DNA from 3 places in the Paenibacillus sp. FSL W8-0186 genome. Region 1 is predicted to be linked to each of the others. Evidence: a T-box and tRNA genes for the amino acid it is inferred to sense, from the RefSeq annotation. Region 1 holds a T-box; the other regions hold tRNA genes.
The links. The T-box of region 1 lies ahead of leuS (leucine--tRNA ligase). A T-box ahead of a tRNA ligase gene usually reads a tRNA of that ligase, here a tRNA-Leu.
Positions count from the first base shown of each region.

Region 2: it has a tRNA-Leu gene. The T-box ahead of leuS (leucine--tRNA ligase) is inferred to sense a tRNA for this amino acid. The anticodon was not compared.
Region 3: it has a tRNA-Leu gene. The T-box ahead of leuS (leucine--tRNA ligase) is inferred to sense a tRNA for this amino acid. The anticodon was not compared.

Region 1 is NZ_CP150207.1:3,786,926-3,797,042, forward strand. Features, by position in the region: gene MKX50_RS17145 (ComEC/Rec2 family competence protein) at 1-572, opposite strand, end outside; gene MKX50_RS17150 (cytidine/deoxycytidylate deaminase family protein) at 607-1,125, opposite strand; gene MKX50_RS17155 (ComEA family DNA-binding protein) at 1,141-1,743, opposite strand; gene comER (late competence protein ComER) at 1,854-2,747, shown strand; gene leuS (leucine--tRNA ligase) at 2,744-5,185, opposite strand; T-box leader at 5,287-5,544, opposite strand; gene MKX50_RS17170 (hypothetical protein) at 5,621-7,276, opposite strand; gene kduI (5-dehydro-4-deoxy-D-glucuronate isomerase) at 7,436-8,269, shown strand; gene MKX50_RS17180 (DeoR/GlpR family DNA-binding transcription regulator) at 8,303-9,073, shown strand; gene kduD (2-dehydro-3-deoxy-D-gluconate 5-dehydrogenase KduD) at 9,099-9,851, shown strand; gene MKX50_RS17190 (glycosyl hydrolase family 28 protein) at 9,936-10,117, opposite strand, start outside.
Region 2 is NZ_CP150207.1:4,230,566-4,240,682, reverse strand. Features, by position in the region: rRNA gene MKX50_RS18950 (23S ribosomal RNA) at 1-223, shown strand, start outside; rRNA gene rrf (5S ribosomal RNA) at 300-416, shown strand; tRNA gene MKX50_RS18940 (tRNA-Asn) at 423-498, shown strand; tRNA gene MKX50_RS18935 (tRNA-Glu) at 502-576, shown strand; tRNA gene MKX50_RS18930 (tRNA-Val) at 714-789, shown strand; tRNA gene MKX50_RS18925 (tRNA-Met) at 808-881, shown strand; tRNA gene MKX50_RS18920 (tRNA-Asp) at 898-974, shown strand; tRNA gene MKX50_RS18915 (tRNA-Lys) at 1,037-1,109, shown strand; tRNA gene MKX50_RS18910 (tRNA-Leu) at 1,122-1,206, shown strand; tRNA gene MKX50_RS18905 (tRNA-Gly) at 1,213-1,287, shown strand; tRNA gene MKX50_RS18900 (tRNA-Arg) at 1,298-1,374, shown strand; tRNA gene MKX50_RS18895 (tRNA-Leu) at 1,396-1,476, shown strand; gene MKX50_RS18890 (pyridoxamine 5'-phosphate oxidase family protein) at 1,637-2,173, shown strand; gene serA (phosphoglycerate dehydrogenase) at 2,661-4,253, shown strand; gene MKX50_RS18880 (PLP-dependent aminotransferase family protein) at 4,405-5,835, opposite strand; tRNA gene MKX50_RS18875 (tRNA-Pro) at 6,191-6,264, shown strand; gene MKX50_RS18870 (BofC C-terminal domain-containing protein) at 6,377-7,078, shown strand; gene ruvC (crossover junction endodeoxyribonuclease RuvC) at 7,291-7,794, shown strand; gene ruvA (Holliday junction branch migration protein RuvA) at 7,791-8,405, shown strand; gene ruvB (Holliday junction branch migration DNA helicase RuvB) at 8,438-9,442, shown strand; gene MKX50_RS18850 (SpoIID/LytB domain-containing protein) at 9,493-10,117, shown strand, end outside.
Region 3 is NZ_CP150207.1:4,675,913-4,686,029, forward strand. Features, by position in the region: gene MKX50_RS20895 (Na+/H+ antiporter subunit A) at 1-1,388, opposite strand, end outside; gene MKX50_RS20900 (hypothetical protein) at 1,993-2,322, shown strand; gene MKX50_RS20905 (cation:proton antiporter regulatory subunit) at 2,441-2,935, shown strand; gene MKX50_RS20910 (aldo/keto reductase) at 3,077-3,904, opposite strand; tRNA gene MKX50_RS20915 (tRNA-Leu) at 4,072-4,153, opposite strand; tRNA gene MKX50_RS20920 (tRNA-Leu) at 4,180-4,265, opposite strand; tRNA gene MKX50_RS20925 (tRNA-Cys) at 4,277-4,350, opposite strand; tRNA gene MKX50_RS20930 (tRNA-Gly) at 4,362-4,436, opposite strand; tRNA gene MKX50_RS20935 (tRNA-Gln) at 4,443-4,518, opposite strand; tRNA gene MKX50_RS20940 (tRNA-His) at 4,542-4,617, opposite strand; tRNA gene MKX50_RS20945 (tRNA-Trp) at 4,645-4,718, opposite strand; tRNA gene MKX50_RS20950 (tRNA-Tyr) at 4,731-4,816, opposite strand; tRNA gene MKX50_RS20955 (tRNA-Thr) at 4,820-4,895, opposite strand; tRNA gene MKX50_RS20960 (tRNA-Phe) at 4,919-4,994, opposite strand; tRNA gene MKX50_RS20965 (tRNA-Asp) at 5,117-5,193, opposite strand; tRNA gene MKX50_RS20970 (tRNA-Met) at 5,210-5,283, opposite strand; tRNA gene MKX50_RS20975 (tRNA-Val) at 5,302-5,377, opposite strand; tRNA gene MKX50_RS20980 (tRNA-Glu) at 5,480-5,554, opposite strand; tRNA gene MKX50_RS20985 (tRNA-Ser) at 5,597-5,688, opposite strand; tRNA gene MKX50_RS20990 (tRNA-Asn) at 5,692-5,767, opposite strand; rRNA gene MKX50_RS20995 (23S ribosomal RNA) at 5,911-8,840, opposite strand; tRNA gene MKX50_RS21000 (tRNA-Ala) at 9,141-9,216, opposite strand; tRNA gene MKX50_RS21005 (tRNA-Ile) at 9,258-9,334, opposite strand; rRNA gene rrf (5S ribosomal RNA) at 9,380-9,496, opposite strand; rRNA gene MKX50_RS21015 (16S ribosomal RNA) at 9,580-10,117, opposite strand, start outside.

The DNA.
Region 1 (10,117 bases):
GCTTCCTCTATAGATGCCAGCCGCAGCTGCACGTTCAGCTTCTCACCGCCCGCGTCCTCAGATCTCACAGCTGATTGCAGACCCGTAAAGGATACCGATTCAATCCGAAGCGTAAAATCCGCGCGGTCGCCGTCCACTTCCACTGGAGACAGCAGCATTCCCCGAACTTGCACCTGTGTCTGTCCTGATTCGGAGACAGCAGCTGTACCCAAGTCGCTTGCGGCCAACCACTCGGACAGCCTGCTCACATTTCTCCCATCATGGTACGACCAATAAGCAGCCCCAAGCGAGAACATCAGTACGTATATAAGCAGCTTTTTCCACGGGCAGCGGGAAATCAAGCCCAGCAAGGGCAGGACAAGCCATGTCCCCGCCCAAAACAGCCAAAAGGCCGAACCTTCGTGCAAATAAGCCAGAGCGCTGCCGGCAATCCAACTGCATACTGCCATTACTAAAGGCCTGTGGCGCATCATCGAGCTCCTCTCTAAAAAAGACTTGTTCCAAGCCTTGCCAGCTTCCTCATCACAAAAAAAGAACCCCATCTGCCGCAGCAGACGAGGTTCTTCCTTCATCTCTTATGCTCTTATGCTCTTATGCTCTTATGCTCTAATCCTCAACCCGTCCATCCGTTTCCTTCGGAGGCTGATATGATTCCAGGCGCCGGAAGGTAATCCCCTTCTGGGCCATCATCGCCGAAACCTTGCCCGTGTCCTTCGGATAAGGACGGTGATAAATAATTTCCGTGATCCCGCTGTTCGCCAGCATATTGGCGCACGTCCAGCACGGCTCGTCGGTCACATAGACGCTGGAGCCCTCCCGGTCGATCCGGTCCGTGAACAGCAGCAGGTTCTGCTCCGCATGGATCGTGCGGACGCAGCGCTGCTTCTTGACCATCTGTTCCTGACCGTCCACCGTCACCATTTCGTATTCCTCGGCGATCATGCAGCCCGCTTCCGAGCAGTCAGGCACTCCCGACGGGGCGCCGTTATAGGCCGTTCCGAGCAGCTTCTTCCCCTGGACAAGCACGGCGCCCACATGCCGCCGGTTGCAGCGCGATCTCGTGGATACCATGTATGCGATATCCATAAAATACGTATCCCAATCTTTGCGTGTATCTGGACTCATGCTTTAATTCTCCTCTTACAGTTTGATATAAGGCTTTAATTTCTGGAACACTTTCTCCCCGATGCCCTTCACCTTCTTCAAATCACTCAAGGAATTAAAAGAGCCGTGTTGATTCCGGTAGTCTATGATCGCCTGCGCCTTCTTCTCGCCAATGCCCGGAATGGTTTGAAGCTGCGAACTGTTCGCTGTGTTTATGCTCACCAGCCCGTCCTGCGGCGAGGGCTCGGCAGACGGCTGCAGCGGTACCGCGGCTGCGCTGCTGTCAGATGCCAGCGGCACAGCAGGGGCGGCGCTTTGCTCAAGCAAGCCCGCCTGCCCGGCTCCATCCGGGCCAGGATTCAGGCTATCCGCCGAATCCGGCACGGCAGCACTGCTGCCCGCAGCCAGGTTGCCCTGGCCTGCCGCGGCCTGAGCCGGGGCTGCCTCTGCTTGTGCCGCAGCCGCCGAAGCTCCCCCCTGCCCGCTATCGCCGGCCATCGCGGCAGCAACCTCGCGGTTTACCGGTGCCCAGCCTTCAATGCCGGCAGGACGGCTCCCGCCAACGGCAAACAGCATCAGACCAGCCCCGAGCACAGCTGATACGACCGCTGTCATTACGTACTCCCGTTTCAATTTCATCGCTCCTATCTCAAAAGAATCTGTCCAAAATGTCATGAAGATCCCATCAAGATGCATACATATATAAACGACGAATATTTTTGTGCTTAAGCACGAAAGGGGGAAACAGGATGAAAGTCGCTTTCATCGGAACGGGATCGATGGGAAGCCTGCTCATTGAGGCTTTCCTGCGTTCCGGTGCACTGTACCCGCATAACCTGCATGTCAGCAACCGAAGCAAATCCAAAGCGGAAATGCTGGCTTTGCGGCATCCCGGCCTTCACGTCGCGGCCAGCAATGCCGAGGCTGCCCTAGGAAGCGATATCGTATTTATTTGCGTAAAGCCCCATCACTTCCCAGAGGTTATCGCGGAAATTCGCAGTGTACTCCTCGAGACGCAACTGCTCATCTCCATTACAAGCCCTGTGCTGATCTCCGTGCTGGAAGAGCAGGTCCCTGCCAAAATCGCCAAAATCATCCCCAGCATAACTCATTCCGTACATAGCGGCGCCTCGCTCTGCATTTATGGGGAGCGGGTTCAGCCGGAGGACCGGCTGCTGCTGGAGCAGCTCATGTCCTCGATTAGCAGGCCGACCCCAATCAAAGAGTCGGAGACGAGAATCGCCTCCGACATATCAAGCTGCGGCCCTGCCTTCGTGAGCTTCATTGTACAGCAATGGGCCAAAGCGGCAGCACAAATGACCGGTATCAGCATGCCGGAAGCGCTAAGCCTCAGCGCGGAAATGCTGCTCGGTACAGGCCGGCTCTTAACGGAAGGCGGCCTGACGCCAGAGCAACTGCAGCGCCGCGTTGCCGTTCCCGGCGGCGTCACTGCCGAAGGACTCGCTATATTGGAGGAGCGCCTTGAGGGCGTATTCCTAAGTCTGATTGAGGCGACGCAGCGGAAGCACGAGGCTGATCTGGCCAAGCTGGCCGCTCTTTTCGACGCCGTCAAACCTGCCGCAAACAGCTCTGTCAGCCCTGACCATGGTGATTTAGAGTCAGACAGACCTGAAATGCTCTAGCCGACCACGATATTGACGAGCTTGCCCGGAACCGCGATAACTTTGCGAACAGCCTTTCCTTCAATAGCCTGTTTCACATTCGGCAAAGCCATACTGTGTTCCTGCATCGCTGCCTGATCAAGATCCTTGGCTACTTTGGTGCGGTCCACGATTTTGCCGTTCACCTGCACGACGATTTCCACCTCGGAATCGACTGTCCAAGCCTCGTCATATACCGGCCATGGCTCATAAGTGACGCTCTCGTTATGGCCAAGGCGCTCCCACAGCTCTTCCGCCAAATGCGGAGCCAGCGGGGACAGCATTTGCACGAAATTCGCCGCAGCGGCTTTCGGAATAACGTCGGTTTTATAGGCCTCATTTACGAAGATCATCAGCTGGCTGATCGCCGTATTGAAGCGCAGTGCCTCGAAATCTTCAGTCACTTTCTTGATCGTTTTATGCCAAGTGCGTTTGAAATCATCCGCGCCTTCGCTATCGTTGATTTTTGCGTTCAGGCTGCCATCCTCGGCGACGAACAGGCGCCAGATCCGGGACAGGAACCGATGCGTTCCTTCTACTCCGCTTGTATTCCATGGCTTGGTCGCCTCCAGCGGACCCATGAACATCTCATAGACGCGCAGCGTATCAGCACCGTATTCGTTCACGATCACGTCCGGGTTGATGACGTTGCCGCGGGACTTACTCATCTTCTCGTTGTTCGTACCGAGGATCATTCCTTGGTTGACCAGCTTGTGGAACGGCTCCTTCGTAGACACAACGCCCAGATCATATAGAACCTTGTGCCAAAAACGGGCGTAGAGCAAATGTAGCACCGCGTGCTCGGCTCCGCCGATGTACAGGTCAACCGGCAGCCACTCTTCCTGCTTCTCCTTGGAGCACAGCTCCTTATCATTGTGCGGATCAATGTACCGCAAATAATACCAGCAGCTTCCTGCCCATTGCGGCATCGTATTTGTCTCGCGGCGCGCCGGAAGGCCCGTCTCTGGATCTGTTGTATTTACCCACTCCGTGACGTTAGCGAGCGGCGACTCCCCCGTACCGGAAGGCTCGATATGATCAACCTCCGGCAGAAGCACCGGCAGTTGATCTTCCGGCACCGGCTTCATCGTGCCGTCCTCGAGATGCAGGATCGGAATCGGCTCCCCCCAATAGCGCTGGCGGCTGAACAGCCAATCGCGCAGGCGGTAGCTTACTTTCCCGCGGCCTTTGCCGTTCTCCTCCAGCCAAGCGATCATCTTCTTAATCGCTTCTTCGTTGCGCAGACCGTTCAGGAAATCGGAATTGACGTGCGCGCCATCCCCTGAATAAGCTCCTTCCGCAATATTTCCGCCCTCGACAACCTCGATAATCGGCAGATCGAACTGCTTTGCGAATTCATAGTCGCGCTCGTCGTGTCCAGGAACAGCCATAATCGCGCCTGTTCCATAACCAGCCAGCACATAATCCGCAATCCATACCGGCAGTTTCTCGCCGCTCACCGGATTGATCGCATAGGCTCCGGTAAAGACACCGGTTTTTTCTTTCGCCAGATCCGTACGCTCCAGATCGCTCTTGCGGGCAGCCTGCTCCCGGTAGTCTGACACTGCGGCACGCTGGGCTTCTGTCGTAATTATCTCCACCAGCTCATGCTCTGGCGCAAGCACGGCATAGCTCGCTCCAAACAAAGTGTCTGGACGTGTCGTGAATACCGTCAATGTCTCATCGCTTCCCTCGATCTGGAATACGACCTCAGCCCCTTCGGACTTGCCGATCCAGTTGCGCTGCATATCCTTGATGCTCTCCGACCAGTCGAGCTCCTCCAGATCCTCCAGCAGTCGCTCGGCGTATTCGGTAATCTTCAGTACCCATTGCCGCATCGGCTTGCGGATAACAGGGTGGCCCCCGCGTTCACTCTTGCCGTCGATAACCTCTTCATTAGCCAGGACGGTTCCGAGCGCCGGGCACCAGTTGACAGGCACCTCAGCCACGTAAGCGAGACCTTTCTTGTAGAGCTGGATAAAGATCCATTGCGTCCATTTATAATATTCCGGATCCGTCGTGCTGATCTCCCGATCCCAGTCGTAGGAGAAGCCAAGCGACTTAATCTGGCGCCGGAAGTTGTTGATGTTCTTGACCGTAATGTCGCGCGGATGCTCGCCAGTATCAAGGGCATGCTGCTCCGCAGGCAGGCCGAATGCGTCCCAGCCCATCGGGTGAAGCACGTTATAGCCGCGCATCCGCTTGTACCGCGAGACGATATCCGTCGCCGTATATCCCTCCGGATGGCCTACGTGAAGGCCTGCCCCCGATGGATAGGGGAACATATCCAGCGCATAAAATTTCGGTTTGCCCGGCTCCTCCGTAGTTTTGAATGTTTGATGCTCATCCCAGTATGCCTGCCATTTCGGCTCAATCGCCTGGGCACGGTATACATCGTGAGATTGATTGTTATTGCTCATGATCTTAAACTCCCTTCAGTGAATAAAAACGCCGATTGACGTATTTTCTAATTGCAGACAGGCCATCAAAAGAAAAACCTCCCGACCCATAGCGTATCATCGCTAGGGACGAGAGGAGTATTCCCGTGGTACCACCCTAGTTAGCTTCCGGCATGCTTTGCCATCCGCTCCCTTTGCACCCTTAACGCGGGCAAGACGATGATGTTTCCGGGAAGGCAAGCACCTGCCAATCGAGGCGCAGAATCCCATTGCATCATAACTCCGAGGCGAGTTCATTTGCATTCTCCAACCGGCTTGCACCATGCACCGGCTCTCTGGGTGGCAGAATTCAAACTATTATTCCTCTTCAAAGTTCTTGAATATCCATTTTGATTACCAATCATTATATAAAAATGAAACAGCCTCGTCAATGATAATTGAGGCGCGACCTCCTGTTTACAGCGCCCTGTATTGATAATGATCGTAACAAACAGGCTGACCGTCAATCAACGCTTCCGATCCGGCTTCTTCCTTTATATATAAACTCAGCCCTTTGCCGCAGATCATTCCCGTATATTCGACCTGAAATTCTCTATCCATCTTAAATCGGGGTTGAATTTGAGACATCACGCTGGCGAATTTTCCCAGATCAAAGATTCCGCGTTCATTTGCCGCCGCAGCGCCCACCGCTTCAACCACGACTCCGCTCCTGCGTCCGCGGCACACGACAAGCTGATAACCGTCCTGCCGGCGTATTTCATATGGCCCGCTCAAGTATACGGCGAAATAAGTGTCTTCCACTTGACCATACAATGCATCTGGCTCCTGCAGCCACTCCCCTTCGGGAATAACGCCGATCACTTCGCCGCGAACCGATTCCGGCAGCGGATATAGCGCCATAACCACATTTTGATGATAGAGCACCTCCGTCCATTCGCTTTGATGGCGGGGATCGCGGCCGGACTCATCATATCCTTCCCCAGGATGGAAAAAGTACAGCTGATTGCCTAACCCGCCGAGGCGCACCGGCAAACTGAACAGCCAGCGCAGCTGCTCGTTGTCGAATTCCTTGACCCTCTCCCATAACCCGCCTGCCGCAAATTGTTCAGTAATATATGCATAAGAGTGCAGCACTCGCCTCTGACCCTCGACCGTTTTTAGGAGCGAACGGCACACCTCGGAAGGCTGCTTTCGATCTAACGCAATACGCAGCGCGCTCTCCGGAGCAGCACGGAACAGAAGACCGGCATATTCCGTTCGCGGCATCTCTTCCGGGAGCGTAAAGTTGCCGAACTGCACATAATCATGCAGAACGTTCGCATCCCTTGGCGCGTCATGAGGCCAGCCGCGGGAATGTGCGCCGACCCAGGCGCCTTTTAAATACAGGCTCGCTCTTAATGTCCACAGATGATCCAGCATTTCGGCCAGCTCCGCCTTAATTTCCTCATGCTCCGCCAGCTCGAAAGCGCAGGTGAACGCCTGTATCCAGTGCCAAAACCACGGCAGCGAGCCGTATTCCGCCATCCCCTCCCGCTGTATAAGCTCAAAAGTGCGCTGCAGACAGTTTCTCCCGTCTTCAACTAAAGCCTGATCACTGTACCTTTGGCCAAAAATCAGCTTGGCCGCGGTGAATTTCGCTTCATGATGACCGTAATGTTCAAGCGGCCTGCGATAGAAATTGCTCTCATATACATTTCTTAATGCTGCTTCAAAGCTCTCCGCCAGCTTGCTGCTCATATGCCGGGCGTAGTTATGATAGAAATAAACCATCAGGCTTCCCATCAATTCAACGGGCAGCTCGTGAGGCCCGGCTTGCTCGGGAACCGGATGCAGATTAAGCGGCCAATGCCCGTACATCGGGCTGTCCGGATCATTCTGCTGCAGCTCGAGCACCCGCTGGAGTACCTTTTCAGCCAACTGCTTGCCCTCCGAACGATCGAACCCCGGCTCCTCCTCCGGGCTAACGGCAGCCGCGAATAGATAAGATGCGTAGTAATAGTTATCGCGAATATCGCCATGGAACCACAGACCGCTAGTTAACAGCGGCTGGTGCCGCGCTTTGGCCGCCACCTTCCGTACAATTTCGTTCATTCTTTGCTGATACTGACTCATAAGTTGACTTCCTCCTGGTCCCTAGTTTATCTGGATTACTTCGTTTCTTCTCTTGAGGCAAATGATCCAAACCGCTTGCAAAATAAACGCAAACGGATTAATATGAACCTATATGAACATTTTAAACCAAAGTGAACGAAAAGAGGAGGCTTTTTTAAAATGGAAAGACGTTATGCATCTCATCCCAATGAAGTAAAGCAGTTCGACACAGACCGGCTTCGGAAGGAATTCCACATCCCGACCCTATTTACGGCCGACAAGCTGGAGCTTGTCCTGACTCATGAGGATCGCCTGATTATCGGCGGCGCTTATCCTGTGAAGCAAGATGTGAAGCTGGAGACCGACCTGAAGGAGCTGGGCGTGTCCTTCTTCCTGGAACGCCGCGAGCTTGGCGCCATCAACGTAGGCGGCCCTGGGACGATTATCGTCGACGGCACAGAGTATGACCTCAATACAAAAGACTGCTTATTTGTTGGAATGGGCTCGAAAGAAGTTATTTTCCGCAGTAAAGATGCCAGCAAACCGGCCAAATTCTATCTGAATTCAGCGCCTGCGCACAAAGAGTTCCCAACCGCGAAGACGACGCTCGGCGAAGCCGACTCCAGCGCTCTTGGCTCAATTCAGAACTCCAACGACCGGACGATCCATCGTTTTATCCATGCGGACGGTATTCAGAGCTCCCAGCTGGTTATGGGTATGACACAGCTTAAAACAGGCAATATGTGGAATACAATGCCAGCGCACGTTCACCCGCGCCGGATGGAAGCTTATATGTACTTCGACCTTCCCGAAGATGCGGTCGTCATCCATCTGATGGGCGAACCGACAGAAACCCGCCATATCGTAATGAGAAACGAAGAGGCAGTCATCTCTCCTAGCTGGTCCATTCATAGCGGTGTGGGAACGAGCAATTATACGTTCATCTGGGGCATGGCTGGCGACAACAAAATCTACAGCGATATGGACGCCGTAGCCATGAAGGATTTAAGATAGAGAGATAAATATTTACGGAAGAGTTGAGATGGTATGAGTCCGATTAGACGGCATGAGAGAATCATGGAAGTTCTGCTGACGAATAAAGAGGTGACGGTTGCGGAGTTAAGCGACAAGCTGGGGGTAACCGGCAAGACGATTCGCGAGGATTTGACCCGGCTCGAGGAGCAGGGTTTGATTGTTCGCGTTCATGGCGGCGCCATTCTGGCGCAAAGCGATCAATTCGGCATCCTCCCTTCCAAGGAACCGCTCGCGAAGCATGCGGATGAGAAAGCCGATATTGCCCTTAGAGCGTTGCAGCACATCGAACCTAACGACATCATTGCGCTGGACGGGGGGAGCACGACATTGGAGATTGCCCGCCGTCTTAGCAATGAGCCGTTAACCGTCATTACGAATGATGTCTATATCATCAGCGAACTGGCCGCGAAGGACAATATACGTCTCGTCGTCCCCGGCGGCTACCGGGTTCGCAACATGCTGGCCGGGCCGGAAGCGACTTCGTATATTCAGCAGTTGAACATTCAAAAAGCTTTTATTTCGGCGACAGGCATTCACCCGGAACATGGGTTATCGATTTATACCGGAGACCTGATCGGCTTCAAACGGGCTTTAATCGAAACCGCCCGCGAAGTCATCGCCGTCATTAACCATCATAAATTCGGGCAAACCGCGCTGCGGACGTTCGCCTCCATCAATGAGCTGACCTGCATCATTACCGACAGCGGACTGCCGGCCGAGGTTGCCCGCCAGTACAGCAGCGCGGGAGTATCGATCGAGTGCGGAAACAATAAGAACTTCTAACCATTTATGAAGGAGAGTCCAACCCATGAAATTGTTCGATTTAACAGGCAAAACCGCTCTGGTAACAGGTACTACCGGCGGATTGGGACAGGGTATCGCCATCGGGCTTGCCGAAGCTGGAGCGGATGTCGTCTGTGTATCCCTTGGCCGCAGCGAAGAGACCGTGAATCAAATTAAAGGCCTTGGAAGAAAAGCGACCGTCGTTCAAGTCGATTTAAGCGATCACAGCAAATTAGAGGCAACCTTTAACGAGGCGCTTAAGCTGACAGGCCAGATTGATATCCTGGTAAACAACGCCGGTATTATACGCCGCACACCGGCTAAAGACCATAGCGCGAAGGATTGGTCCGATGTGCTTGACCTGAACCTCAATACGGTATTTCTGTTGTCGCAGCTTGCAGGGCGCCATATGCTGGAGAGAGGCAGCGGCAAAATCATCAACATCTGCTCGATGCTCTCCTATCAAGGCGGCATCAACGTTCCAGGGTATACGGCCAGCAAGCATGCCGTTGCCGGCCTGACCAAAGCCTTTGCCAACGAATGGGCTAGCGGCGGCGTACAGGTTAATGGCATCGCTCCGGGTTATATGGTTACGGATAATACCGCGCAAATTCGCGCGGATGAGAACCGCTACGCTTCAATTACGGACCGGATTCCTGCCGGACGCTGGGGAACGCCGGAAGACCTTAAAGGCTCGGCGGTATTCCTCGCCTCCTCCGCATCCGACTATTTGAACGGCCATGTTCTCTGCGTAGACGGAGGCTGGATGGCCAGATAATTCATTTCGGTTCCAACAGGCTTTACTAAAAAAGAGACATAAAGACTTGGATAAACGTCTTTATGTCTCTTTTTTCCATCTGCATTATTCAGCCAAAAACTTAATGCTGCGGGCATGCTCATTGATATGAAAATGCCCCTCTTCGGCCTGAAGTATCGTCTGCCCGTTTATTTGTAACCGAATAAATGTCACCCCATCGACAACTCTGTCCTGATCAAATCCGTAAATCCGGTTCGGCTTGGCGTTATCTCCTGTGTAGCTGACAT
Region 2 (10,117 bases), 440 kb from region 1:
GGATGGACGCACCGCTGGTGCACCAGTTGTTCCGCCAGGAGCATAGCTGGGTAGCTACGTGCGGATGGGATAAACGCTGAAAGCATCTAAGCGTGAAGCCCTCCTCAAGATGAGATTTCCCAATTAGTAAGACCCCTTGAAGACGACGAGGTTGATAGGCCTGAGGTGGAAGTGCAGCAATGTATGGAGCTGACAGGTACTAATCGGTCGAGGGCTTATCCAAAATACCCCAACATTGGGGCTAACACGCAAATGAAGTTTCGTATCCAGTTTTCAGGTGATCAATTCATCTGAGCACGTTTGGTGGCAATGGCGGAGGGGTTCCACACGTACCCATCTCGAACACGACCGTTAAGCCCTCCAGCGCCGATGGTACTTGGACCGCAGGGTCCTGGGAGAGTAGGACGTCGCCAAGCGGATGTTCCCTGATAGCTCAGTCGGTAGAGCACTCGACTGTTAATCGAGTTGTCACAGGTTCGAGTCCTGTTCGGGGAGCCATATGGCCCGTTGGTCAAGGGGTTAAGACACCTCCCTTTCACGGAGGTAACAGGGGTTCGAATCCCCTACGGGTCACCACTTTCATTACAAGCATCATTAGGGATGAGAATCCCTTGGGGGTTCGTCGGAGATTAAGCGTCGTTAGCAATAACATCGCAGTCTCGAACGAAATGAGAGTATCCCCTACGGGTCACCACTTTCATCAAAAGTATTATGGAGGCTTAGCTCAGCTGGGAGAGCATCTGCCTTACAAGCAGAGGGTCAGCGGTTCGATCCCGTTAGCCTCCACCATATAAAATTTATTACTGACGCGGGGTGGAGCAGCTCGGTAGCTCGTCGGGCTCATAACCCGAAGGTCGCAGGTTCAAATCCTGTCCCCGCAATTGCATTACCTAGTGTGGAGCCGTGGTGTAGAGGCCTAACATGCCTGCCTGTCACGCAGGAGACCGCGGGTTCGAATCCCGTCGGCTCCGCCATTACATCTCTGAACAAGGGATGATAATCCATTAAGGATTTGTTGAAGTTTCAGTATTATTTTGAGCCATTAGCTCAGTTGGTAGAGCACCTGACTTTTAATCAGGGTGTCGAAGGTTCGAGTCCTTCATGGCTCACTTTTAAAGGTTGCGCGTGTGGCGGAATTGGCAGACGCACTAGACTTAGGATCTAGCGTCTTCGGATGTGGGGGTTCAAGTCCCTCCACGCGCACCATGAAATGCGGACGTGGCTCAGCGGTAGAGCATCGCCTTGCCAAGGCGAGGGTCGCGGGTTCGATTCCCGTCGTCCGCTCCATATATATTTTGCGCCCTTAGCTCAGCTGGATAGAGCGTTTGACTACGAATCAAAAGGTCGGGAGTTCGAATCTCTCAGGGCGTGCCATTTTTTATTTGCATATGATATGCCGGTGTGGCGGAATGGCAGACGCGTTCGACTCAAAATCGAATGGGGAGACCCGTGGAGGTTCGAGTCCTCTCACCGGTATTAGCTAAAAGAGTTCATTGGAGATATTCTCTAATGAGCTTTTTTTATTGTTTACTATTAAATATGGATTGCTGTATCTCTGTAATTATGGACGTTTATATTCACTCCAATGGCTGATAGACTTACATAATAATACATCAGTACAGTAGGAGTGAAACCAATGGATGGAGTACGTTACAAGGCAAGGGAAGTGTTGGACAAGAGCAAGATTGAGACATTTCTGCAGCAAGCTCGAATTGGACATCTTGGAATGGTTGATGGCCATCTGCCGTATGTTGTTCCGCTCAATTTTGTTTGGTTAGATGGAAAGCTTTATTTCCATGGGGCCACCGGTGGGAGACGGAATCAGGTTATGAGTGTGAATCCGGAGGTCTGCTTTACGGTTTGTGAAGAATATGGAACGATTACTGATCCGGTGCCAGCCAAGACGGACACAGCGTATATGAGTGTAATGATTTTTGGCAAGGCACAGCCGATCGTCGATCTGAATGAAGCTACACATATGCTGCAAGAAATGATTTATAAATATGTGCCTGGTTACTATAATCGGCCGTTACCCCAGCAGCATGTAGATAAATACCGATCAGCCGTATTCGGTGGTCCGGTTCAAGTGTACCGAATTGATCCCCATCATATCACCGCGAAAGAAAATCCGATGGATGAAGAAAAAATGTTTGAACCTGGAAAAACTGTGTAGAGGATAAATCAATAAACATTTCAACAGAGCCACGGGTCTTGATTACAAAGACGGGGGCTCTATTATATTTTCCCCATAAATTCTATAAGATTGTTTCAGCAAGTCGGTACATCCCTTTCTCAATTAGTCCCTCTTCTCCTTAGCAAAACCCTATACCCACCCTTTGGTTTATTCTCTAACAATAGAAATGGAGTTGATGCACGCGAATTCCGCCTACAGGGTGCCCATAGGGCCCTCGTTTCCTCGTCAAACGATTCATCCGCCCAAAGTCGGTGCACAGTGAAAATGGGTACCCCTAACTGCTGAGCGATAGCTCACTATTGGATTGCTTAAACATATCGATTTTGGATGTATTTAACCAGTCCAACAATTGCTATACTAGCATAGTGCTCTTCATCCATGCAATGTTAGACAGGCTGAATCAATCACTGATCAAGCCGACAATTTAACTGCCGTAGAGTCTTCACATAGAGAAGGAGGAAGGTCGATGTTTAATGTATTGGTATCAGACCCGATAAGTCATTTTGGATTGCAGCAACTGATGCGTGCTGAAGATGTGAAGGTCACCCAAATAACAGGATTGAGTGAGGAGGAACTTATCTCTATCATTCGTCCCTATGATGCGCTGCTCGTTCGTTCTCAAACGAAAGTCACTCGTCGTGTTATAGAGGCCGGGGTTCATTTGAAAGTCATTGGCCGGGCTGGAGTCGGTGTGGACAACATTGATTTGGATGCCGCAACGAGCCGAGGGATTATCGTGATCAATGCACCCGACGGCAATACGGTTACGACGTGCGAACATACCTTTGCGATGATGATGGCGTTGGCCCGGCATATACCGCAAGCCTATGCCAAGACGATTGCCGGGCTGTGGGATCGTAAAACATTCGTTGGCGTTGAATTGCAAAACAAGATACTCGGTGTACTCGGGCTCGGCCGGATCGGGATCGAAGTGGCCAAACGCGCAGCGGCGTTTGGGATGACCGTTATCGGTCACGATCCCTTTCTATCGGAAGAAAGGGCTAATAAACTGGGTATTAAGCTGGCAACCTTAGATGAAATCCTGCGAACTGCTGATTTTATGACGGTTCATACGCCGCTAACGAATAATACGCGCCATATGATTGCCAAACCGCAATTCGACGTCATGAAACGGGGAATGCGAATGATCAACTGTGCCCGCGGGGGAATTATTGACGAAGCGGCTCTTGTTGAAGCACTCGACGAAGGTATTGTGGCAGGCGCCGCTTTTGATGTGTTCGAGCATGAGCCTCCAGCACCGGATCACCCATTTCTAAGGCATCCTAAAATGATTGTTACCCCGCACTTGGGTGCATCTACTTTGGAAGCACAAGAGAATGTTGCCCTCGGTGTTTCCGAACAAGTTATTCATGTGCTGCGACATGAACCATTTAAAAATGCTGTCAATATACCGGCCGTATCAACCGATCTGCTGAACAAATTACAACCTTACTTAACATTGTGCGAGCAACTGGGAAAAGCGCTTGCCCAGATGACCGATGGTTCCGTGCGTGAAGTCACGGTGGAGTGTGCAGGGGAACTTGCCGATCTGGATACGTCATCATTGATCCCTTATGTGCTAAAGGGCGTACTATCTCACCATCTTGGTGCAGAACAAGTTAATATTGTCAATGCCATTCACTTGGCGAAGAACCGCGACATTCACTTTGAGGTCCGAAAATCCCTGTCAACCCGAAGCTTGTCCAGCGAGATTACGATTCGACTAAAGACGACAATCGAGGAGAGATGGGTGACAGGCTCTGCTGTGCCCGGCGTTGGGGAGCGTCTTGTCCGGATCGGGCCATACCCGGTTGATATATCACCTGAAGGATATGTTTTGCTCATTTCACAGATGGATAAGCCAGGCCTCATTGGGCGTGTTGGAACATTGCTTGGAGAAAGCGGTATAAATATTGCCACGATGCAAGTCGGGCGCAACGAAGTTGGCGGTTCAGCGGTCATGATATTAAAAAACGACAAAAAAGCTTCCAAGAATGTGATGGAATCCTTATTTGCGATACCGGAAATCAAACGGGTACGGGAAGTTTCCTTTGTCTAATTTAACAATGTGCAGAGATAGGGGGGGACAAGGAGCTATGAAAATTTCTACTCAAAGAAGCGGGGGAGAAGATATCAGTCATCTAATTGAAGAGAATCTCAAGAACGTGATTTCTTAAAGCGTATACAGTGGGAATGGCGGGATTGCTGTATTATATAAGCATCCCCGCCAACCGATAAATGCCTTCTTCAATGGCTGCTTCATCTACTTTAGCAAAACCCAATACCCATCCTTTTCGACCGCTTTCCAAACAATACCTGCTAAGCGGATAAACACGGATTCCCTTTTCTAACACCAGGCTCGTCACTTTTTCCTCGTCAAACGATTTATGAGCTTCAAGAAGCATATGCAGCCCCGTTTCTACGCCGCTAAGAGTGAAATATTCACTGAGACCTGAAGCATTGATGGCCTTTGTCATGGCTGCGTGTCTGCGCCGGTATACATTTCGAACACGTCTCATATGGCGCATGAAATGGCCATGTTTAATAAAATGAGCAAGCGTTAATTGCTCCATAATCGGAAGATGACGATAGGTTAATTCATGGATCTGGGCAAGCTGACGGATGGCCTCTCTGGGGCCGATGATTGCTGATATCCGAATCCCGGGAGCAATCATTTTGGAAAAACTCATCATATATAATGTATTCTGAGGTTGTTGACTGAACAAGGTTGGAAGCGGATCACCGCGATATCGAAATTCGCTGTCATAATCATCCTCGACAATCCAGAACCGCTGCTCAGCAGCCATATGCAACAATTGTTGCCTGCGGGGTTCCGACATAATAACCCCAACTGCGCACTGGTGCGATGGCGTAACAAACACAAGTTTGGATCCGGGGTGAATGCGGTCTACGCATAGTCCGTATTCGTCGACCGGAACGGGGACAACTTGCATACGCCGATACTTCATCGCCATCCAGGCAGCAGGGAAGCCGGGGTCTTCAACCGAAACCGTTTCTCCTTCATGTAAAAGAGCCTGGGCGATCAAATCGATGCTGTGTTGTGCGCCTGAGGTTAATATGATTTGATCGATATCTACATGGATCCCCCGTTCAAGCGATAAATGACGTTGAATCTGTTCTCTTAGCGGCCGGAATCCATAGGCATCGCCGTAAGACCAATGGTCTAAATCTGCTTCTGACGAGGCCTGCAAAAATGATTGCCTCCAATTCTTTTGAAAATGTTCGTCTAAATAAGGCTCATGGGGTGTGAAGTCTATTTCTACTTTTCGCTCGTCCCTGTCTCCGAACCAACTGTGTAAATGGCCGATTGCAGCATTTAATAAAGGCAATTCGGGTTGGATTGGTCCTTGAGCCGCAGTTTCCTCTGAAGGTTGAGTAGCATATGTCCATTCGCTAACTCTTGTTCCGCCGCGACGAGAGGTTACGGTATATCCGCGGCTGTATAACTCCTCGTAAACAATCTGTATAGTTGAACGGGATACGCCGATCAATAGAGCGAGCTCGCGGGATGGCAGCAGCAATTCGCCAGGCGGCCATTTTCCGGTTGTAATATTGTGGATTGCTTGGTCCAGAAGTTGCTGCCAGATAGGACGCTCGTCATCTCGGTTTACTATTAGCATTTATGCACCTCCAGTGTTCCTACTTGAAATTATGGATTGACCTAAATGAAGCCTTCTGGATATTTGAAACAATCCATTGATTGACATGCTATCATGGCATTACCTTCATTTGCAAATCATGAACAGTTTTCGCTTTGCCGTTTTAGCCTTTAATCCGACTAACTTTACATACTGAAGCCGTATAGGTGTAAACATAAAAAATCCAAGGAGGCCGTCTGCATGAAGCAGCATCTTCCTTGACTTTGATTGATGGTTGAAAAATAAAGTGTTGACATATTTGGTTCCAAGTGATATTATCTTAGAAGTGACCCAAAAAGGAATCACCACAAGAAATCATTTATGAATTGCTTGACATCGGGACGTAGCTCAGCTTGGTAGAGCACCTGGTTTGGGACCAGGGGGTCGCATGTTCGAATCGTGTCGTCCCGATATGACAAAGAAGCAGCCATTCTTTAGAGTGGCTGCTTCTTTATGTTCTGTATATTTCAATCCCCGTCCGGTCACAATAACAGTAAATATCGACCGATAGAAGGGGATACCAGTGAATATCTTCCGTATCAAAAAGCAGCTGAGGCGCCGGTGGAGAAGATGGAGACGCGCTATTTGGACGATTGGCGGCTGCGGGCTGGTCACCATGATGACTTGGCTCGGACTAATGTTGTCCAATCAAATGGAGCAATTGATGGCCAAAGAGCCGATTGCTCTGGAAACGCTGGGAATCATCAGGGAAGCGGCTATAGGCGCAGGCAAGGAGACTGATTTGGAACCAGCCTGGATCGAACAATTGAGCCGAAGCAGGCAGCGGCGAACCGTTCATTTAAACAAAATATATGCATGCGGAGAAGAGAGTTCCGTCCTGGGAACCTTAAGTCCCGATGAAGTCATTGAAATATATCGCGCTAATCCAGGCTGGCAGGGAAGCCTGGATGCCCAAGGAGACGTCTGGTTTGAGCAGCAGATCAATGAGCTGTCGGAGATGTGCAGAAGCAACGGATACTTCGGGATCGACCAGCAGGGGAATCTCAGTCTGTTCGAGGGACCTCCGGATAAAGAGAAGGTGCTTAAAACCTTTTTCCAATTAGACGTAGAGACGATGGAAAGCTCTCTGCCACCTGACGTACTGCTGCACCTGCATCAGGGCATCCGCATACAGGATTTGGACGAGTACAACAGCGTACTGTCAACATTCAGCGAATTTGCAGCCATGCCGGCCAGGAAGGTCATGCAACAAAAGGATGAATAAAGCGTATATACTATCATGCCAAGAGGCGTTGTCTAAACGTCTCTTTTTTGTTGCCGCTGACAAAGTTCTACAAAGATTTTCCTCAACAGTCCTCATTCTTTTGCTATAATAAGTGAATACATATGTTCGGTTATCTGGACATAGGCTTCGCTTCCGCAAGGGAGCTCCTTCAGGAATATGGAGCTGTAAACAAACATGGGGAGAGATAGAGGTTGCGAATATTAGGGATTGACCCGGGCATCGCCATCGTCGGTTTCGGCTTTATTGATAAACAAGGCAGCAAATGCGTTCCCGTACAATACGGCTGCATTCAGACAGAGGCGCATACGCCAGAGGAAGAAAGGCTGCTTCATGTCTATGAAGCCATGGTTCAGCTTATCGACAAATACCAACCTGACGCCGTAGCGCTGGAGAAGCTGTTCTTCAACCGGAACGTGACTACTGCCATGTCAGTCAGCCAGGCGCGAGGCGTACTCGTATTGGCTGCGGCACAGCGCAATTTGCCGATTTCGGAGTATACGCCAATGCAGATCAAACAAGCGATGGTAGGATACGGCAAAGCGGAGAAGAGGCAGGTGCAGGAAATGACAAAAATGTTCCTGAAGCTGCAGGCGATCCCGAAGCCGGATGATGTGGCGGATGCGCTGGCCGTAGCGATTTGTCATGCCCATTCTTATACATTAAATTCGAAATTGAACGAGGTATTGAGGACATGATTGATTTTGTTAGGGGCCAGGTGGCTCATTTGGAAAACGACTATGTCGTGTTGGACGTTCAGGGAATTGGGTACCGAATTTATTGCCCGAACCCCTATGTGTTTGCTGCCAAAAACGAGCAGACGACGGTGTACACCCATCATCACGTACGGGAGGATGCTATCCTGCTATACGGCTTTCCGACGCGGGAGGAGCAGAGGCTGTTCCGCAAGCTGATCGAAGTATCCGGGATCGGGCCGCGGGTGGCGCTCGGCATTTTAAGCGGGGGACAGCCGGAGCATGTCGTAGCTGCCATCCAGCAGGAGAACATTACGTTTCTGACCAAGCTGCCGGGAATCGGGAAGAAGACGGCGCAGCGGATGATCCTCGATCTGAAGGACAAGCTGGACGGCCTGGGCGGGCCTTCGCTGTTCGACGAGGCGCCGGCGGATCTGGACGGTCTGGATGGGCTGAACCCAGGCTGGCCGGAGGCCAGGGAAGGACTAAAGGCGCTTGGTTATACAGACGCCGAGCTTGATCGTGTATGGCACCAGCTAAAGGATTCGATCAAGCCTGCCGAAGAGGTGGATTCGGTGATGAAAAAAGCGCTCAAGCTGCTGTATGCAGGCTGATCTTGGGCTAGAGGGGAAGGAGCAGGTTAGCGATGGAAGACCGGATTATATCCGCGAATTTGATGATGGAAGAGCAGGCCGTGGAGCTTAGTCTTCGTCCCCGTTATTTAGCGGAATATATCGGACAGAGCCAAATCAAGGACAACTTGAAAATATATATCGAAGCCGCAAAAATGCGCAACGAAGCACTGGATCACGTCCTGTTGTACGGACCGCCAGGCCTTGGAAAGACGACGCTGGCCAATATTATCGCCAATGAGCTTGGCGTCAACCTGCGGACGACATCAGGTCCGGCGATCGAGCGGCCAGGGGATTTGGCCGCTCTGCTGACGAACTTGCAGGAAGGGGACGTTCTCTTCATCGATGAAATCCATCGGCTGCATCGGACGGTGGAAGAGGTGCTGTATCCGGCGATGGAGGATTTCGCCCTGGATATTATGATCGGCAAGGGGCCGAGTGCAAGGTCCGTAAGGCTCGATTTGCCGCCGTTTACGCTGATCGGCGCTACCACGAGAGCGGGACTGCTGTCAGCGCCGCTGCGCGACCGTTTTGGCGTGGTGAACCGTCTGGAGTTCTATACGGTGGAGGAGCTCAGCTATATCGTAAGCCGCGGCGCAGATATTTTTGGCATCGATATTATCGGGGACGCAGCCGACGAGATCGCGCTTCGCTCACGGGGAACGCCGCGGATTGCCAACCGGCTCCTCAAGCGGGTGCGGGATTTCGCTCAGGTGCGCGCTGACGGCCATATTACTACCGATATTGCCAAGGAAGCTTTGCAGCGGCTGCAAGTTGATCCTATGGGTCTTGATTTGATCGACCATAAGATGCTTCGGGCGATGATTACGAATTTTCGGGGCGGGCCTGTCGGACTGGATACGATCGCCGCGACGATCGGGGAAGAAAGCCAGACGATCGAGGACGTATACGAGCCATACCTGCTCCAAATCGGTTATTTGCAGCGTACACCGCGCGGCAGAGTGGCAACTCCGGCGGCTTATCAGCATCTGGGGCTGCCCATGCCTGCAGATTCTTAAGAAGAGAAACCAACTGACGGCATTACACGTTGATGAGGAGGATACAGAGCGTGATTATTCCTAGACCGAGACGAGGACAAAAAAACAGGGGCTCGAAGTGGGCAGCGGCTCTATTGAGTGCAGCATTGCTGGGCGGCTTATTCCAGACGCCAGCCGGCGCGGATGCAATGCCGGACACGCGAGTTCGCGTCGCCATGTTCCTGGACTTAGGCAGCACGTATAAATCGATAGTGCCGGCGGTGAGCCTGACTGCGGAATCGGCGTGGCAGGTAGGTCCGCAAAAAGACGGCGGCTTTGAGAGCTGGCTGGATTTCACCCCGGGCCAGACGGTACGCTTTAGCGTGGACGGGATTAAAGTCAAAGCGCTGGAAAGCGCTGACTGGCAAATGGTCTCGGCAGCCGTCAAGAAGCTGCAGAGCGGAACGGACAAGCCGGTGGCGGTTGTCACCGAGCAAGCGGGCGGAACGGTATATCAAGTGTATACCGGGCCTTATGCCAGCGCAGAAGAGGCATCTGGAGCGGTAACCCGCGTGACCCAGGCGCTGGCCGGACAGTTGGGAGGAGCACAGCCGACCATCCATGGGGGATACTATTACTCCGCAGGCTTGTTTGGAAGCAAAGCGGAAGCGGAGGCTTACCGCCAATCGTTAAGCCTGCCAGGGATAGAAGTCAAGG
Region 3 (10,117 bases), 890 kb from region 1:
TCCGGCTTGAATTTGCCGGTAAATGTTCTGACCAGCAGTACCATGCTGTAAGCAAAGGTAAAGACGCTGGCAGCCCAAGCGATCACAGGAAACAGGCTGCTCCAGGTATCCATGCTCCATATGCCCATTTCCCGGGCATTCAGAACTGCCGTAAAGAACATTTCCTTACTAAGAAAGCCCCCGAACGGCGGTATGCCCGCCATCGATAACGCTCCTATGACAGCGACCGTGAACGTTACGGGCATGATAGACATTAATCCGCCCAACTTGCGGATATCTCGCGTTCCCGTCTCATGATCTACGATCCCGACAACCATGAATAACGCTCCCTTAAATACCGCATGATTCATCAAATGGAATATGGCGGCCATCGTTGCCTTGGAATAGAACAAAGACTGCTGGACGTCCGTGTAATACCCCGAGGCCGAACCGAGCCCCAGCAAAGCCATGATCAATCCCAGCTGGCTAATCGTGGAGAAGGCCAGCATCGCCTTCAGATCGGTTTGCTTGATCGCCTTGAACGAACCAAAGATCAGCGTAATAAGCCCTACGCCCGACACGAGCCAGAACCAGGACGCTTGTCCAGAGAACACCGGCGTAAATCTCGCTACCAGATATAACCCGGCTTTGACCATCGTTGCCGAGTGCAAATAGGCACTCACCGGCGTCGGCGCCTCCATCGCATCCGGCAGCCAAATATGGAACGGGAACTGGGCAGATTTCGTGAAGGCTCCGAGCAGCACCAGCAGCAGTGCAGGCAGCATCAGGGAATGGCCGATGATCATATCGGAGCTCTGAATGATTTCTCTCACCGAGAACGTGCCGGTCATAATATAAATCAATACGAAGCCAGCCAACATCGCTAGACCGCCAAACACGGTAATGAGCATGGATTTGAACGCCCCATATCTGGAACGCTCCCGGTGATGCCAGAAAGCGATCAACAGAAAGGAAGAGATGCTCGTCAATTCCCAGAAGCCGTAAAGCACGATCAGATTATCAGATAGGACAACTCCCAGCATAGCCCCCATAAATAGAAGCAAATACACGTAGAAGCGATGAACGGCCTCTTTTTCCTTATCCATATAAAAAATGGAATAGAAAACGACCAGTGTACCGATCCCCGAAATTAGCAAAGTGAACAGCAATGACAACCCGTCCAACTGAACGCTGAACTCGATGCCAAGCGAGGTGATCCAGGGGACTGCGGCTACGATATCATGACCCGATTGAACAATGGGGATCTGCCTCAGGAAGTAAACAAAGAGTACGGCTGGCGCTAACATAACGGCCCATCCCGGGTGCGGTTTTCCCGGCAGTCTCTTCAGCAGAGGCATTCCTGCAGCCAGAATAAATGGTAAAATGATTGCTGCGTGCAAAATAGACAACATGCTTCCTCCTTACTCGTGCTATATAACCTGTGTCTCATCAGCTTAGCCATATTTAAATCAGAACATAAATACGGTATCCCTGAAAAAACACAAAAAGAGCCCGCGTTTGGCAGGCTCCTCCGATAAATCAATATGTGGTTAAGGCTGTCGTGCAATTGAAGCACATCCAAAAGTATATCCTTTTTTTGAGCGGTTGTAAACACGAATCTAACTGTATATATATAGCTCATTAAGGAAATCACTTTCTATAGTAAAGGAGAGTGATTTCCATGCCGATCCGCCAAATCCTCGTCTGCTCATCCATATTTCTCGTGATTATTTGCAGTGCCGCGTTTCTTGCCCGCCAGCTGTCGCCACTCATGTCCCTAGAACAATCGCGCTTATACTTCAAGCAATTAAATATTGGATTAAGAAACCCAGCTGCGTTTCAGCCCCGGGAATACATCCGGATCGTACCGTCCTCTCATCCGGAAGGATTTCCTTGAAATTGGGCGAATAATTTATCATCATTCTTTTGAGATACTAAGGATTGTGTGCTATCCTTAAGGTTAGCAGCTATTTTAGAGAGGGGATAAGCATCATGATACATATTCGGCAAACGATGGTATGGTTTTTTGCCTCTGTCTTTGCGCTAATCATGATTTTCTTTATTCCTCATCCAGCTCTAAATCCAGGACATGTCGCAAGTTTCGAACATACGGCCGTTGAAGCTGAGCAGCCCCTCCGCAAATCGGAGAACAAGGCAGCCCTTCTGACGCCTGCACATGTCAAGCTTGGCAACGATCTATCCCCGTTTTACCTGTTAGTCATCCCCGCCGCAGCCAGTAGTATAATTGCTTTGGCAGGGATCTATTTCCGTCCATTTTTCTATCAATTCATGAAGCGAATCCTTCTGTTACCCATCAAATTTACTAGCATTTATGCTGCTTGATTTACATGTAAATGATAAGTAACTAGAATTATCGCCCATGCTCGTGAAGGAAGATCGGCGGTTGTATTAAACACACCTTATACAAATAACACTTCTTAATATTGGAGGTCGGAAGCTAATGAATCTTAAAGAAACCGAATTGCCAGGCATCGGCAAAAAATTCGAAATCGAAACACGCAGTGGTGAGAAATTAACTATTACTATCCATGATGATGGTCGTCGTGAAGTTTATCACTATGGAGCGGATAACCCGGACGACAGCATCTCTAAAATATCTTTAACCGACGAGGAAGCCCGGTATGTTTCTGCCATTATTGGCGGAGTTACTTACAAGCCTACACCATTGGAGAATATCGAAGTCGCGTTAGGCGATCTCATTATTGAATGGTATAAACTTGAACCTCACTACAAAGCGATCGGCAAGACGATCGGCGAGTTGCGCGTTCGTCAACGTTCCAGCGCCACGATCATTGCTGTCGTTGAGAGCAATCATTCCAAACATATCAATCCTGGACCGGATTTGCTCCTTACTGCCGGCGCATTGGTTGTCGTAATCGGCGAACGTCTGCACCAGCAGCAGATCCGTCAGATTCTTCTGAACGGAAGTGCTTAGTTTTTTCTGTAACAGTATCATTCGAAGTTTACAATAAGAAGCACCTTGCCTCTCTGACGGCATGAAGAAGCGCCCTAAGTTTCAATTGAACTTAGGGCGCTTCTTACTTTCTCTAGCACTATAAATTATGCTAACGGAATATTAGAAATCGAAATTGTCCGGATCAGGACCAACGCGCTGATCTTGATTCAGACCATCAATTTGCTTCATTTCCTCTGCAGTCAATTCGAAATCAAATACATTAGCATTTTCAACAATCCGTTTTGGATTAGATGATTTTGGAATGGTTACAATGCCATGCTGCAGATCCCAGCGGATAATAACCTGAGCCGTGGATTTGCCGTATTTTGCCCCGATAGCCTTCAGTACTTCGTTGTCCAGCAGCTTGCCTTGGGCAAGAGGGGACCAGGCTTCGATTTGGATTCCTTGCGACTTGCAGTATTCCCTCAATTCCACTTGGCTGAGCAGCGGATGCAGCTCCACCTGATTGACTACCGGTCTTACCTCTGCGTTTGCCAGCAGGTCTTCCAAATGATGAATCTGGAAGTTCGATACGCCAATAGAGCGAACACGTCCGTCCTTATGTAACTGCTCAAGCGCTTTCCACGTTTCTTTATATTTGCCCTTAACTGGCCAATGAATCAAATAGAGATCTAAATAATCGAGGCCAAGCTTGCTCATGCTCGCGTCAAAAGCCTTCAGCGTACTATCGTAGCCTTGATCGGAGTTCCAGACCTTCGTAGTAATAAACAGTTCTTCGCGGGATATGCCGGATGCTTTAATCGCTTGGCCTACCCCTTCTTCATTCTGGTACAAAGCAGCAGTGTCAATGCTTCTATAACCGTTGCGGATGGCAGCTTCTATAGAAGCGGTGACCTCCTGGCCTTCACTCATCTTATAGACACCGAGGCCCAGCCACGGCATTTGTCTTCCATTGGACAAGGTAACCATAGATTGAATGTGATTCATCTCGTATGACGCCTCCTCTAATTTGAATCGTTTGCCCATCGTCTCCCTAACCAAAATAAACCTTACGATCCTTAATGTCAAATTTCGTTCCTCTGAATATTAGTCACAAAAAAGAAGGTATATGAAATTGCTCCTAGAAACAATTTCATATACCTTCTTATCGATAATACCGATGGCCGGACTCGAACCGGCAAGCCTCTCGGCACCGCATTTTGAGTGCGGCGTGTCTGCCAATTCCACCACATCGGCACACTATAAATCCATCACTTCACAAGTGCGGAAGACCAGACTTGAACTGGTACGATAGTCACCTACCGCAGGATTTTAAGTCCTGTGCGTCTGCCGATTCCGCCACTCCCGCAGGGAATTAAATGGAGGCGCCACCCAGACTCGAACTGGGGATAAAGCTTTTGCAGAGCTGTGCCTTACCACTTGGCTATGGCGCCGTATATAAAAATGGAGCGGACGACGGGAATCGAACCCGCGACCCTCGCCTTGGCAAGGCGATGCTCTACCGCTGAGCCACGTCCGCAACATATGGCTGGGGATATAGGATTCGAACCTATGGAATGACGGAGTCAAAGTCCGTTGCCTTACCGCTTGGCTAATCCCCAATATGTGATTTTTAAGATAAAAATGGGGCGATCGATGGGACTTGAACCCACGAATGCCGGAGCCACAATCCGGTGCGTTAACCCCTTCGCCACGACCGCCATAATATAAATATTCTATTGTTTTACTGGCAGGGGCAGCAGGAATTGAACCCACACTAACGGTTTTGGAGACCGCTGTTCTACCTTTAAACTATGCCCCTATGTGGTAAAACTGGTGGAGGCTGATGGATTCGAACCACCGAACTCGTACGAGAACAGATTTACAGTCTGCTGCGTTTGGCCACTTCGCTAAGCCTCCATGTGGTGCCGGCGAGAGGACTTGAACCCCCAACCTACTGATTACAAGTCAGTTGCTCTACCAATTGAGCTACACCGGCGTTTTCAATTATCAGATAAATCATGGTGGCTCGGGACGGAATCGAACCGCCGACACGAGGATTTTCAGTCCTCTGCTCTACCGACTGAGCTACCGAGCCTTATAGGAATAGTTCGTTGGATCCTCTTCACCTATTCCGCTGCGACCAGCTCATTAAAGTGACGGTTTCCAGAGCAAGCTGTGAATCCTTGCGGATTCTCACCTCTTAGATTGAGGTTATAATGGCGGAGCCGACGGGATTCGAACCCGCGATCTCCTGCGTGACAGGCAGGCATGTTAGGCCTCTACACCACGGCTCCACACTAGATATTGCAATTGCGGGGACAGGATTTGAACCTGCGACCTTCGGGTTATGAGCCCGACGAGCTACCGAGCTGCTCCACCCCGCGTCAGTAATAAATTATATATGGTGGAGGCTAACGGGATCGAACCGCTGACCCTCTGCTTGTAAGGCAGATGCTCTCCCAGCTGAGCTAAGCCTCCGAGGAAAGACAATTTCTATTGTATCATATTACCCGGTTAGAAATCAAGCTTTTTCTTAAAAACTTATAGGAATTCTCATCCCCAATTGAAGCAGTTAAATAATGGTGACCCGTAGGGGATTCGAACCCCTGTTACCTCCGTGAAAGGGAGGTGTCTTAACCCCTTGACCAACGGGCCACATATGTATCACACACTGCTATGATACTAAAAAAATAATGATGGCGGAGAGAGAGGGATTCGAACCCTCGAGACGCTTGTGACGCCTACACGATTTCCAATCGTGCTCCTTCGGCCAACTCGGACACCTCTCCATATGGCTCCCCGAACAGGACTCGAACCTGTGACAACTCGATTAACAGTCGAGTGCTCTACCGACTGAGCTATCAGGGAACATTATCATATTCAGATGAATTGATCACCTGAAAACTGGATACGAAACTTCATTTGCGTGTTAGCCCTTACTTGGTTCACCGGGGCCCCCGAAAAGTATTCGGTATACTCTTCGAAGCCTCCGCTTCACTTTGTGGGGTATCTTGGATAAGCCCTCGACCGATTAGTACCTGTCAGCTCCATACATTGCTGCACTTCCACCTCAGGCCTATCAACCTCGTCGTCTTCAAGGGGTCTTACTAATTGGGAAATCTCATCTTGAGGAGGGCTTCACGCTTAGATGCTTTCAGCGTTTATCCCATCCGCACGTAGCTACCCAGCTATGCTCCTGGCGGAACAACTGGTGCACCAGCGGTGCGTCCATCCCGGTCCTCTCGTACTAAGGACAGCTCCTCTCAAATTTCCTACGCCCACGACAGATAGGGACCGAACTGTCTCACGACGTTCTGAACCCAGCTCGCGTACCGCTTTAATGGGCGAACAGCCCAACCCTTGGGACCTACTTCAGCCCCAGGATGCGATGAGCCGACATCGAGGTGCCAAACCTCCCCGTCGATGTGGACTCTTGGGGGAGATAAGCCTGTTATCCCCAGGGTAGCTTTTATCCGTTGAGCGATGGCCCTTCCATGCGGTACCACCGGATCACTAAGCCCGACTTTCGTCCCTGCTCGACTTGTCAGTCTCGCAGTCAAGCTCCCTTTTGCCTTTGCACTCTGCGAATGATTTCCAACCATTCTGAGGGAACCTTGGGGCGCCTCCGTTACTCTTTAGGAGGCGACCGCCCCAGTCAAACTACCCACCTGACACTGTCCCCGAACCGGATCACGGTCCTAGGTTAGAACTTCGATACGATCAGGGTGGTATCCCAACGATGCCTCCACCGAAGCTGGCGCTCCGGATTCTTAGGCTCCCACCTATCCTGTACAAATCGCATCAAAGTTCAATATCAAGCTGTAGTAAAGCTCCATGGGGTCTTTCCGTCTTGTCGCGGGTAACCTGCATCTTCACAGGTATTAAAATTTCACCGGATCTCTCGTTGAGACAGCGCCCAAGTCGTTACGCCATTCGTGCGGGTCAGAATTTACCTGACAAGGAATTTCGCTACCTTAGGACCGTTATAGTTACGGCCGCCGTTTACTGGGGCTTCGGTTCACAGCTTCGGGATTGCTCCCTAACCGCTCCCCTTAACCTTCCAGCACCGGGCAGGCGTCAGCCCGTATACTTCGCCTTACGGCTTCGCACAGACCTGTGTTTTTGCTAAACAGTCGCTTGGGCCTTTTCACTGCGGCCCCCTCGTGCTATTCACACTACCGGGGCACCCCTTCTCCCAAAGTTACGGGGTCATTTTGCCGAGTTCCTTAACGAGAGTTCTTCCGCGCGCCTTAGAATTCTCTTCTCGCCTACCTGTGTCGGTTTGCGGTACGGGCACCTTCTCCTGGCTAGAGGCTTTTCTTGGCAGTGTGAGATCATGACCTTCGGTACTGTAAATTTTCCCTCCCCATCACAGCCCAGCCTTACGATGTGCGGATTTGCCTACACATCAGCCTCACTGCTTGGACGAGCATCCATCAGCTCGCGTCACTACCCTACTGCGTCACCCCATCGCTCATAACGGATTACGGTGGTACAGGAATTTCAACCTGTTGTCCTTCGACTACGCCTTTCGGCCTCGCCTTAGGTCCCGACTTACCCTGAGCGGACGAACCTTCCTCAGGAAACCTTGGGCTTTCGGCGGATCAGATTCTCACTGATCTTTTCGTTACTCATACCGGCATTCTCACTTGTATGCAGTCCACCAGTCCTTCCGGTCCAACTTCAATCCGCATACAACGCTCCCCTACCCCTGATGCAATGCATCAAGCCATAGCTTCGGTGGTGTGTTTAGCCCCGTTACATTTTCGGCGCAGAGTCACTCGACCAGTGAGCTATTACGCACTCTTTAAATGGTGGCTGCTTCTAAGCCAACATCCTGGTTGTCTGTGCAACTCCACATCCTTTCCCACTTAACACACACTTGGGGACCTTAGCTGATGGTCTGGGCTGTTTCCCTCTTGACAATGGATCTTAGCACTCACTGTCTGACTCCCGGTTAATCAGTCTATGGCATTCGGAGTTTGACTGAGCTTGGTAACCCTTGGCGGGCCCCGCACCCAATCAGTGCTCTACCTCCACGACTGTCCTACCGAGGCTAGCCCTAAAGCTATTTCGGGGAGAACCAGCTATCTCCGAGTTCGATTGGAATTTCTCCGCTACCCCCACCTCATCCCCGCATTTTTCAACATACGTGGGTTCGGGCCTCCAGTGCGTGTTACCGCACCTTCACCCTGGACAGGGGTAGATCACCCGGTTTCGGGTCTACGTCCACGTACTAAGTCGCCCTATTCAGACTCGCTTTCGCTGCGGCTTCGGCTCTTCACCTTAACCTTGCACGGGAACGTAACTCGCCGGTTCATTCTACAAAAGGCACGCCATCACCCATAAATAGGGCTCTGACTTCTTGTAAGCACACGGTTTCAGGTTCTTTTTCACTCCCCTCCCGGGGTGCTTTTCACCTTTCCCTCACGGTACTGCTTCACTATCGGTCGCTAGGGAGTATTTAGCCTTACCAGATGGTCCTGGCAGATTCATACGGGGTTTCACGTGCCCCGCACTACTCGGGATCCGTCTCGGAGGGAACAGACTTTCGATTACAGGGCTTTTACCTTCTATGGCCGGCCTTTCCAGACCTGTTCGTCTAACCTCTTCCTTTGTAACTCCATGTGAGACGTCCCACAACCCCAGAGAGCAAGCTCTCTGGTTTAGGCTAATCCGCGTTCGCTCGCCGCTACTGACGGAATCACTTTTGTTTTCTCTTCCTCAGGGTACTTAGATGTTTCAGTTCCCCTGGTATGCCTCTTCACACCCTATGTATTCAGATGTGAGTGACTGCGTATTACCACAGCCGGGTTTCCCCATTCGGACACCCCCGGATCAAAGCTTGCTTACAGCTCCCCGAGGCAGTTTCGTTGTTCGCCACGTCCTTCTTCGGCTCCTAGCGCCTAGGCATCCTCCGTGTGCTCTTAGTAGCTTAACCATATCGCTCTCATTTTGGGCTATTCGCTCTGTTGTCCGTCACTTTCCTGATCGAATAAATTCAACCAAGGTGGAAAGTAACTCCCAAAGGATCGCCTATCCCAAAACGTTCGCTAGCTACTTTTAATTAAACTTGTTTTGACACAAGTTCAGCTAAAAGGAATTTTCTAAAACGCAAATTTCGTTTCGTATATCCAGTTTTCAAGGATCAAGTTTCTTTCGCCATTTGACTGGCGGAAGACTATCTTATCAAATCCGCACTCACCATTCAAGCGGTAAGTTATGGAAGAGATATTGTTTATGGTGGAGCCAAGCGGGATCGAACCGCTGACCTCCTGCTTGCAAGGCAGGCGCTCTCCCAGCTGAGCTATGGCCCCATATCACTCCAATAAGAAGCGTAAGCAAATATGGAGTTGTATGGTGGGCCCTAGTGGACTCGAACCACCGACCTCACCCTTATCAGGGGTGCGCTCTAACCAGCTGAGCTAAGGGCCCATACAAGGAATGTTCAATTTAAATAACACCCATAAAACGGGGTGCGCTTGGCGACGTCCTACTCTCCCAGGACCCTGCGGTCCAAGTACCATCGGCGCTGGAGGGCTTAACGGTCGTGTTCGAGATGGGTACGTGTGGAACCCCTCCGCCATTGCCACCAAACGCTTGAGAGTTGAACTCTCAAAACTGACCAACGAGCGAGCTAAATTTGTACCGCTTCGCTGCGGAAGCGAGGTACTCCATAGAAAGGAGGTGATCCAGCCGCACCTTCCGATACGGCTACCTTGTTACGACTTCACCCCAATCATCTACCCCACCTTCGGCGGCTGGCCCCTTGCGGTTACCTCACCGACTTCGGGTGTTGTAAACTCTCGTGGTGTGACGGGCGGTGTGTACAAGACCCGGGAACGTATTCACCGCGGCATGCTGATCCGCGATTACTAGCAATTCCGACTTCATGCAGGCGAGTTGCAGCCTGCAATCCGAACTGAGACCAGCTTTGATAGGATTCGCTCCACCTCGCGGTTTCGCTTCCCGTTGTACTGGCCATTGTAGTACGTGTGTAGCCCAGGTCATAAGGGGCATGATGATTTGACGTCATCCCCACCTTCCTCCGGTTTGTCACCGGCAGTCGATCTAGAGTGCCCACCTTCATGTGCTGGCAACTAAACCTAAGGGTTGCGCTCGTTGCGGGACTTAACCCAACATCTCACGACACGAGCTGACGACAACCATGCACCACCTGTCTCCTCTGTCCCGAAGGAAAGGCACATCTCTGCGCCG